Regions from separate parts of the Roseomonas marmotae genome, predicted to be linked through region 2. Evidence: riboswitches for the same ligand, from Rfam matches in the RefSeq annotation. Region 2 holds a riboswitch; the other holds the start of a gene.
What was found. Region 2 has a riboswitch for glycine ahead of gcvT (glycine cleavage system aminomethyltransferase GcvT). Riboswitches for the same ligand answer to the same signal wherever they lie in the genome.

Region 1: another riboswitch for glycine. It lies ahead of IAI58_RS08705 (trimeric intracellular cation channel family protein); the one in region 2 lies ahead of gcvT (glycine cleavage system aminomethyltransferase GcvT).

What each region holds. Positions count from the first base shown of each region.
Region 1 is NZ_CP061091.1:1,839,099-1,843,508, reverse strand. Features, by position in the region: gene IAI58_RS08715 (MFS transporter) at 1-101, shown strand, start outside; gene IAI58_RS08710 (IS630 family transposase) at 98-1,198, opposite strand; glycine riboswitch at 1,417-1,504, shown strand; gene IAI58_RS08705 (trimeric intracellular cation channel family protein) at 1,667-2,308, shown strand; gene IAI58_RS08700 (amidohydrolase) at 2,672-3,826, opposite strand; gene IAI58_RS08695 (MFS transporter) at 3,890-4,410, opposite strand, start outside.
Region 2 is NZ_CP061091.1:3,192,375-3,196,784, reverse strand. Features, by position in the region: gene IAI58_RS15025 (homoserine kinase) at 1-546, opposite strand, end outside; gene ispH (4-hydroxy-3-methylbut-2-enyl diphosphate reductase) at 548-1,519, opposite strand; gene IAI58_RS15015 (hypothetical protein) at 1,632-2,189, shown strand; glycine riboswitch at 2,381-2,482, shown strand; glycine riboswitch at 2,487-2,568, shown strand; gene gcvT (glycine cleavage system aminomethyltransferase GcvT) at 2,627-3,724, shown strand; gene gcvH (glycine cleavage system protein GcvH) at 3,737-4,111, shown strand; gene gcvP (aminomethyl-transferring glycine dehydrogenase) at 4,111-4,410, shown strand, end outside.

The DNA of each region.
Region 1 (4,410 bases), 1.4 Mb from region 2:
CGACGGCCTTCGGCCTGGTGGGCGTGGGCGGCACGCTGCTGATCCTGCTTCACTGGCGTGACCATCTGTGGCCGGCGCATACGGCAGCGAACCGGCGCTAGTGTCCTGATTCTGTAGTTCCTCCGATCTGCTGGGTGCGCTGGCAGAAGCGCTGTATGGCACCGAGGATGTCGTCGGCGGACTTGGTCCAGCGGAACGGTCTGGGATCGACGTTATGGGCTTCGATGAAGGCACGGATGTCGCGCTCGAGCGCCTGGGTGGAACGATGGATGCCGCGCCGGATCTGCTTGTCGGTGATGAGGGCGAAGAAGCGTTCGACCTGGTTGATCCAGGAGGCGCCGGTGGGCGTGAAATGGACATGCCAGCGCGGGCGCTTGAGCAGCCAGTCGCGGATCGGCTTGGTCTTGTGGGTGGCGTAGTTGTCCATCACGAGATGGACGTCGAGATCCTGGGGCACGGCTTTCTCCACCTGATCCAGGAACTTCCGGAACTCGGTGGAGCGGTGCTTAGGGTAGCAGTGGCCGATCACTGTCCCGGTCGCGATGTCGAGCGCTGCGAACAGCGAGGTAGTGCCGTGGCGGGTATAGTCGTGCGTGCGCCGCTCCGCCTGGCCGGGACGCATCGGCAGCAGGGGCTGGGTGCGGTCGAGCGCCTGGATCTGGGACTTCTCATCCACGCACAGCACCAGCGCGCGGTCCGGCGGTGCCAGGTAGAGCCCGACGATGTCGCGCACCTTCTCGACAAAGAGCGGGTCATTGGAGAGCTTGAAGGTCTCGCTCCGGTGCGGCTGCAGCCCGAAGGCCCGCCAGATGCGGTGGATGGTCGATGGCGCATACCCGACGGTCCGGGCCATGGAGCGCAGCGACCAATGCGTCGCACCTGGCGGCGTTGTTTCCAGCGTCAGCCGGATGGTATCGGCGATCGCGTCATCGCCGATCGTGCGCGGCGTGCCTGGTCTGGGCTCATCGAGCAACCCGTCCAGGCGATGCACGGCGAAGCGCCGACGCCACTTTGAAACCGTGTTGGCGTCCGCGCCGACCTCAGCGCTGATCGCCTTGTTCTCCAGACCCGCGGCGGCGGCCAACACAATGCGGGCCCGGCGCGCCATCGCCTGTCCGGTCTTGTGAGCCCGAGCCAGGGATTCCAGTTCCCGACGTTCGGCCTCACTCAGCCTAATCGTCACCGCCGGTTTGCCCATCGCGGCTCTCCCTACGATTACCTGCATGATCGTAGGAATTTCGCGATCAGGATACTAGAGCAATTTCCGTTCGCCCTGGCTCACTTCAACTGCTCTAGGCTTTTGTTTTTGTGAGCATCTTCACCCGATCAGGTGATTCCACCTGATCGGGATCTGCTCTAGGCCCTGGGCCGCGCCGGCCGGCGGTTGACAGGCCGGCGAGCACCAACCGATAAATACCCTCCTCTGCGGGAGAGAGAGGCACCTGCCTCCGCCGAAGGCGCAAACTCCCATAATCGCTCAGGCATACTGAACCGCAGGGAAATTGTGTGCCGTCTGGAGAGAGACCGGAGCGCCTGCTTCGCGCGTTCAGGTCCACCGAAGGGGCAGGCTCCTGCCGGGGCCGAAACTCTCAGGTAAAAGGACAGCGGGAGAGGCACACCAGGATCCGCAAGGGAGCGTGTTCTGGCTTTAACCGGAGCATCTCCCATGTACCCGTTCCTGCCTTCGGAATCCCTGCTGTTCGTCATCTATCTGATCGCTATCACCGCCGAGGCGATGTCCGGTGCGCTCGCGGCCGGTCGCCGCAACATGGATATTTTCGGCGTGGTCGTCATTGCCTTCGTCACCGCGCTGGGTGGTGGCACCATCCGGGACCTGACCCTCGGCCGTTTTCCCATCGGCTGGACCCAACACCCGGAATACGTCTACCTCGTGATCTCCGCCGGGCTGCTGACCACGGTGATCGCGCCGTTCCTGCATAATCTGAAGCGGCTTTTCCTCGTGCTCGACGCCATGGGGCTGGTCGCCTTCTCGCTGATCGGCTGCAGCGTCGCATTGACGATGGATTACCCGACCATCGTCGTCATCATGTCCGGCATGATCACGGGAATCTGCGGCGGCATCCTGCGTGATGTGCTCTGCAACCAGGCGCCTGTGGTGTTCCGCCGAGAACTCTATGCGAGCGTCTCATTAGCCGTCTGCGCCCTTTTCCTCAGCCTGCGCGCGCTTGGCATCGATGCCGACCTGAATACCGCGGTCAGTTTCACGGCCGGCCTGATGCTGCGCCTGCTGGCTATCTGGAGAGAATGGAAGCTGCCGACCTTCTCCTACGGGCAGCACTGGGAATAGGGTGGCAGGTGACCCTTGTCCCGCGGACAGTCATCCCGCCGGGCAGCAGCGGCCTGCACCGACGTCCCGGCAGGAGGGTCCGATCCAGGTGAGCTGTCAGGATGCGCCCGCGCACCCACTCGGCGACTGCGTTGATCCTGGCTTCTGGTGGACTACGCCGCGGTATCCTCATCGCCCCGCTCCACCGCAAGCATGGCAAGCAACTCGCCGACCGAGATTCTGATCGTCGCTTCGTCATCCGAAGGCGGTGAACGGCTACCGATGCTGTCCAGCACGATAGCCGCAGCTGTCAGGCCCTTCTGGATCCCAAGAATACCGCCAGCCGCGCGGCTTGCCCGCCCGGTCCCGCTCACATTTGGCGGGTCAGCGCAGATAGCCTTCCACCAGCGCGACCCAATAGGCCGCACCGACGGGCAAGATTTCCTCGTCGAAGGCATATTCGGGATGGTGCACCATCTTGCCGGGACCGCTACCAAGGAAGCAATAGGTGCCCTTCTTCTTCTGCAGCATGAATGCGAAATCCTCAGACGCAAGGAGGGACGGGCCGGGATTGACAACCTGATCCTCGCCGAAGGCTGCTTGCGCAATCTTCGCGGCCTTGTCGGTCTCACCCGCGTCATTTACCAGCACCGCGCCGGGAATGCCCTCGCGGATTTCCGAAGTGCAGCCGAAGGACTCTGCCTGGTGGCTGACGATGCGACGGATGTTGCCCAGGATCATCTCGCGGTCCTCAGGCGTGGTCGAGCGAATGGAAAAGCGCAAGATAGCCTTTTCAGCCACCACATTGCCTGCGTTGCCCGATAGGAAGGCGCCGATGGTCACCACCGCGCGATGGGCTGGGGCGACATTGCGCGATATGATCGACTGAATCGCCATGACGACGGACGAGCCCGCCACCACTGGGTCAATGGTAAGTTCGGGGATTCCGCCATGGCCACCCTTGCCGATGATCTCGACTTCCCAGTTATCGACGGCCGACATCATCTCACCCGAGTGGAAATAGAACTTGCCCTTCTCGAGACCGGGGAGGTTGTGCATGCCAAAGACGGCATCGACGGGGAAGCGCTCGAACAGGCCATCCTTGATCATCGCCGGACCGCCCTCCATGGTTTCCTCGGCGGGCTGGAAGATCAGCCGGACGGTGCCATTGAAATTCCGGGTTTCCGCCAGATACTTTGCCGCGCCAAGCAGCATGGCGGTATGGCCATCATGCCCGCACAGATGCGCAACCCCCTTGACCGTGGATTTATAGGGCAGGTTGTTTTCTTCCTGGATCGGCAGGGCGTCGAAATCGGCGCGCAGGCCGATCACCTTGTCTCCGTCACCCACCTTGAGCGTGGCGACGATCCCATGCTTGCCGATGCCGGTCGCGATCTCAAAGCCGCCGATGGCGCGAAGCTGCTCGGCGATGTACTGGGCGGTGCGTTCCTCGTGCATGGACAGTTCGGGGTGGCGATGCATATGCTCGAACCATCCCTTCATCGCGATGCTATCCACATGCTTCACGATGGCGTTCATGTCATTTCTCCTGAGGATCAATGGATGCCGCCCCGCCATGTGGCAGGGCGGTAGCCGCCAAAGTCAACGGTCGCCGGTCTGCTTGCCCTTAGGGACCGTCATGACGATGGACAGGATGGCGACCGCCACCATCACCAGATTGGCCATGAAGGCGACCAGGGCCGCCTGGCGTGTGGCAAGGTTTTCCTGATTGCCGATGAAGGTGATCACGCCCGCGATCCATTCCACGCCGCCGGCGGTACCCGCGATCGCCGTATAGATCGTGGCGGAAATCGCGATGCCGAAGGACCCGCCCAGGGACGAGGCCATCTTGTAAATCCCCGCGCCCGCACCGGCCTGATCTTCGGGCAGGTTCGACAGCGCCGCATCGGTCGAAGGCGTGGCATAGAAGGCCAGCCCGATCCCGAACAGCGAGAAGGCGATCACGGTCAGCACCGTATAGGTGCCCAGCAGGAGGTTGGTGGGCATCAGCAGCAGGATGGACAGCCCGACAATAAGGCAGCCCCAGATCATCGGCTTGCGCGGGCCGAAGCGTTGCAGCAGCTTCTCGCCCACCCGGATGAAGGCAAGGATGGTAACGGCAT
Region 2 (4,410 bases):
CGGCCAGTCGCGCAGGATGCCCTCCAGATGGCCGTCCAGCTCGGCGATCAGGCCGGGCTGCACCGCGTCGCCGCCCTTGCGGCAGCGGTCCAGCAGCGGCGCCCAGGCATGCGGGCCCAGGCTGTTCGCGCGCTCCTGCGCGAAGCCGGCGCCGGCGGCATGCAGTTCCGCCAGCGCGGCGCCCAGCGGCGCGCAATGGCCCTGCCGCACCCGGCGCGGCCAGACGCCCGGCAGGAAGGTGCAGATGGCGGCGGGGCGGCCGCACAGCTCCCGCAGCGCCTCCCCATCCCGCGCCGCGACCGGCTGGGGGCAGGAGAGGCCGCGCGCCGCCAGATGCCGCATCAGGCCCAGGAACCAGGGCAGTTCGGCCGGGTTCACCCGCTTCTCATAGAGCGTCAGGATATAGTCGGCGGTCGTGGTCTTGAGGGCGTAGTTGCTGTTCTCCACCCCCTCTGCGATGCCACGGAAGGCGACCAGTTCGCCCAGGTCGTACTCGGTCAGGAAGGCGCGCAGCGCCTCGTCCGAGATCTCGGTATAGACAGCCATCTTATCGTCCGGGGCGTTGCATCGGGGGAACGCGGAAGGTGATGTCCTCGACCGCCACCACCACTTCCTCGGTGGTCACGGTGAAGCGCTCCCGCAGTCGGACCAGCACTTCCTCCACCAGCACTTCGGGGGCGCTGGCGCCTGCGGTCAGGCCCAGGGTGGCCACGCCATCCACCTGGGCCGGGTCGAGGTCGGCGCCGCGCTGCACCATGACCGCGCGCTGGCAGCCGGCGCGGATGGCGACTTCCCGCAGCCGCACGCTGTTGGAGGAATTGGGGGCGCCGACCACCACCACCATCTCCGACCGCGCGGCGATGGCCTTGACCGCCGCCTGCCGGTTGGTGGTGGCATAGCAGATATCCTCCTTCCCCGGCCCGACGAGGCGGGGGAAGCGGCGCTGGAGGGTCGCGACGATCTCGGCGGTGTCGTCGACCGAGAGGGTGGTCTGGGTGGTGAAGGCCAGGGGGCCCTCGGGCGGCTGCACCGCCTCGGCATCCTCCACCGTCTCGATGATGGTGGCGCTGCCCTCGGGCAACTGGCCCATGGTGCCGACGACCTCCGGATGCCCCTCATGGCCGATCAGCAGGATGTGGCGGCCGGCGGCCTGATGGCGCTCGGCCTCCCGGTGCACCTTGCTGACCAAGGGGCAGGTGGCGTCTAGATACATCATGTTCCGCCGCCGCGCCTCGGCGGGCACGGATTTCGGCACGCCATGGGCGCTGAAGACCACCGGGGCATCCGGCGGAACCTCGTCCAGTTCCTCGACGAAGATGGCGCCCTGGGCCTCCAGGCTCTGCACCACGAATTTATTGTGCACGATCTCGTGCCGCACATAGACGGGGGAGCCGAATTTCTGGATGGCCTGCTCGACGATCTTGATGGCGCGGTCCACGCCGGCGCAGAAGCCGCGCGGGCCGGCCATCAGCACATGCAGGGGCGGCTTGGGGGCAGCCTGGGATCTGGGCAGGGTCATGCTTGCGTCGGGGCCGGAGGCGTGGTGGTTGCGGGTTCTATCGGTTGCGGCGTGGCGGGGGGCGAGAGTGCCCCCCCGTCCGGTCCGCGGCACTAAGGGGAAGAGTGGCAGCATGGTCAAGGCGCGGAACCTTCTGAACGGATGCATCGCAGGCGGTGTGGCGCTGTTGCTGGCCGGCTGCGGAGAGCGTGCGCCCGTCAGCCTGCTGGATGGCATCCAGGCGCCCTGTCCGCCGATCGGCGTGATCGGCGACGCGGCGGACCTGACCCGCTTCCGCCCGGGGGCGGGCTCCGACCTGACGGCCATGGTGGTCAATGCGCAGGTCTCCGGCTTCCAGGCCAAATGCGACTATGCTCCCCGCCGCTCCGGGCTGGTGGTGACCCTGACGCCGGAATTCTCGGCCGAGCGGGGGCCGGCGGCACAGGGACGCTCGCTCGACATCCCCTATATGGTGGCGGTGGTGGGCGATGGCGACCAGGTTCTCTCCCGCTCCGAATTCGTCATGCGCGTCAGCTTCCCGCCCAATGTTGCGAAGGTGAAGAGCGCGGGGGAGGAGCTGAGCATCACCCTGACCGGCGGCGTGGCCGAGGCCTCTCAGCGCCGCGTGCTGATCGGCTTCGTGCTGAGCCCGGAGGAACTGGCGTCCAACCGCCGCCGCGGCCCGCGCTGAGCCTGCCGCCGGGGGAGGGCCGGGCGCCGATGCCAGCCCATCCGGACGGGCGCGGCCCTGGCCCGGGCAGTCTGCCATTCCGCTGTGCAACCGGGGCGGCCGCCATGCGCCCCCGCCGCCACTTCCTGGCGCCGGAGCCACGATGGCGTGTTGCACAGGGGCGCCGGCTCGGGCAGAGAGTGAAGACCCGCTGATCCCACGCGGGAGAGAATGGCGCCCCGGGTCCGGGGTGCTGTCGCCGAAGGCGCAACCGGCCCCCGGAAACGCTCAGGCAGAAGGGCCGCGTGGGGAAGGGGACTCTGGAAAGCCCGGCCTTAAAACCGGCACCGACGGAGTAAGGCGCGATACCGCGCTGAATCTCTCAGGTCATCGGACAGAGGGGGGCCACGAACCCTGACCCGCCGCGCCCGCGCGGCGATGGAGGCTGCGTGGCCGACGTGACCGAGACGCTTCTCGAAACCCCCCTGGCATCCCTGCACCGGGAGCTGGGCGCGCGCATGGTGCCCTTCGCGGGCTATTCCATGCCCGTGCAGTATCCCGCCGGCATCATGGCGGAGCACCTGGCCACCCGGCAGGCCGCCGCGCTCTTCGATGTCTCCCATATGGGGCAGGCGGAGCTGGTGGGTGAGGGCGCGGCCGAGGCGCTGGAGCGCCTGACGCCGGCCGATGTGAAGATCCTGAAGCCCGGCCGGCAGAAATACGGCCTGCTGACCACCGAATCCGGCGGCATCCTGGACGACTTCATGGTCACCAATCTCGGGGACCGGCTCTTCCTGGTGCTGAATGCCAGCCGCAAGGACGTGGACTGCGCCGCCATCGAGGCCGTGCTGCCTGCCGGTGTCTCCCTGAAGCGCCTGCCGGACCGCGCGCTGCTGGCCTTCCAGGGTCCGGGTGCCGTGGCCGCGCTGGCCACCCTGGCCCCGGCCGTCTCCGCCATGCGCTTCATGGACGTGCAGGCGGTCGAGATCGCCGGTATCCAGACCCTCGTCAGCCGCAGCGGCTATACCGGCGAGGACGGGGTCGAGATCAGCGTCCCGGCGGAGCAGGCCGAGGCGCTGGCCCGCGCCCTGCTGGCCCTGCCCGGCGCCGTGCCGGCGGGCCTCGGCGCCCGCGACTCGCTGCGGCTGGAGGCGGGGCTCTGCCTCTACGGCAACGACATCGACGAGAGCACCAGCCCGGTGGAGGCCAACCTCGTCTGGACCATCGGCAAGCGCCGCCGCACCGAGTGGAATTTCCCGGGCGCCGGGCGGGTTCGTGACGAACTGGACAATGGCCCGAAGCGCCTGCGCGTCGGCATCCTGCCCGAAGGCCGCCAGCCCGCCCGTGGCCATACCCCGATCCAGGCCGGCGGCGCGGTGGTCGGCGAGATCACCAGCGGCGGCTTCGGCCCCTCGCTGAACGGCCCCTGCGCCATGGGCTACGTGGCGCGCGAACACGCCGCCGACGGCACGGCGCTCGACCTCATGGTGCGCGGCAAGGCCTCCCCGGCCCGCGTCGCGCCGACCCCCTTCGTTCCCCACCGTTACGCCCGATAAGGACCTGCCCCGATGGCCGAGTTGAAGTTCACCAAGGATCATGAATGGGTGCGGCTGGAGGGTGGCGTCGCCACCATCGGCATCACCGAGCATGCGCAGAATGCCCTGGGCGACGTGGTCTTCGTCGAGCTGCCGGAGGCCGGCCGTGAGGTCGCGGCCGAGGAGGCTGTGGCGGTTGTGGAGAGCGTGAAGGCGGCGTCCGACGTCTATGCGCCCATCGCCGGCAAGGTGGTGGAGGCCAATCAGGCCCTGGTCGATGATCCCGCCCTGGCCAATTCCGCGCCGACCACGGATGGCTGGTTCTTCAAGATGGAGCCCGCCGACCCCGCCTCCATCGACGCGCTGATGAGCGAGGCCGACTACGCGGCATTCGTGAGCAGCCTCTGATGTCCAGCGCCCTCGCCGAACTCCAGGCGCTGGAGGACCATGGCGCCTTCGCGGAGCGGCATATCGGCCCTTCGCCGGCCGAGATCGACGCCATGCTGAAGGTGGTCGGCGTCGACAGCCTGGATGCGCTGGCCGACCGCACGGTGCCCGCCGATATCCGCGGGCAGGACCTCTCCGTCCTGCCGCCCGCGATCACTGAGGCCGAGGTGATCGCCGAGCTGCGCGCGCTGTCGGAGAAGAATGTCCGCCGCAAGTCGCTGATCGGCATGGGCTACCATGGCACGCATGTGCCGCCCGTG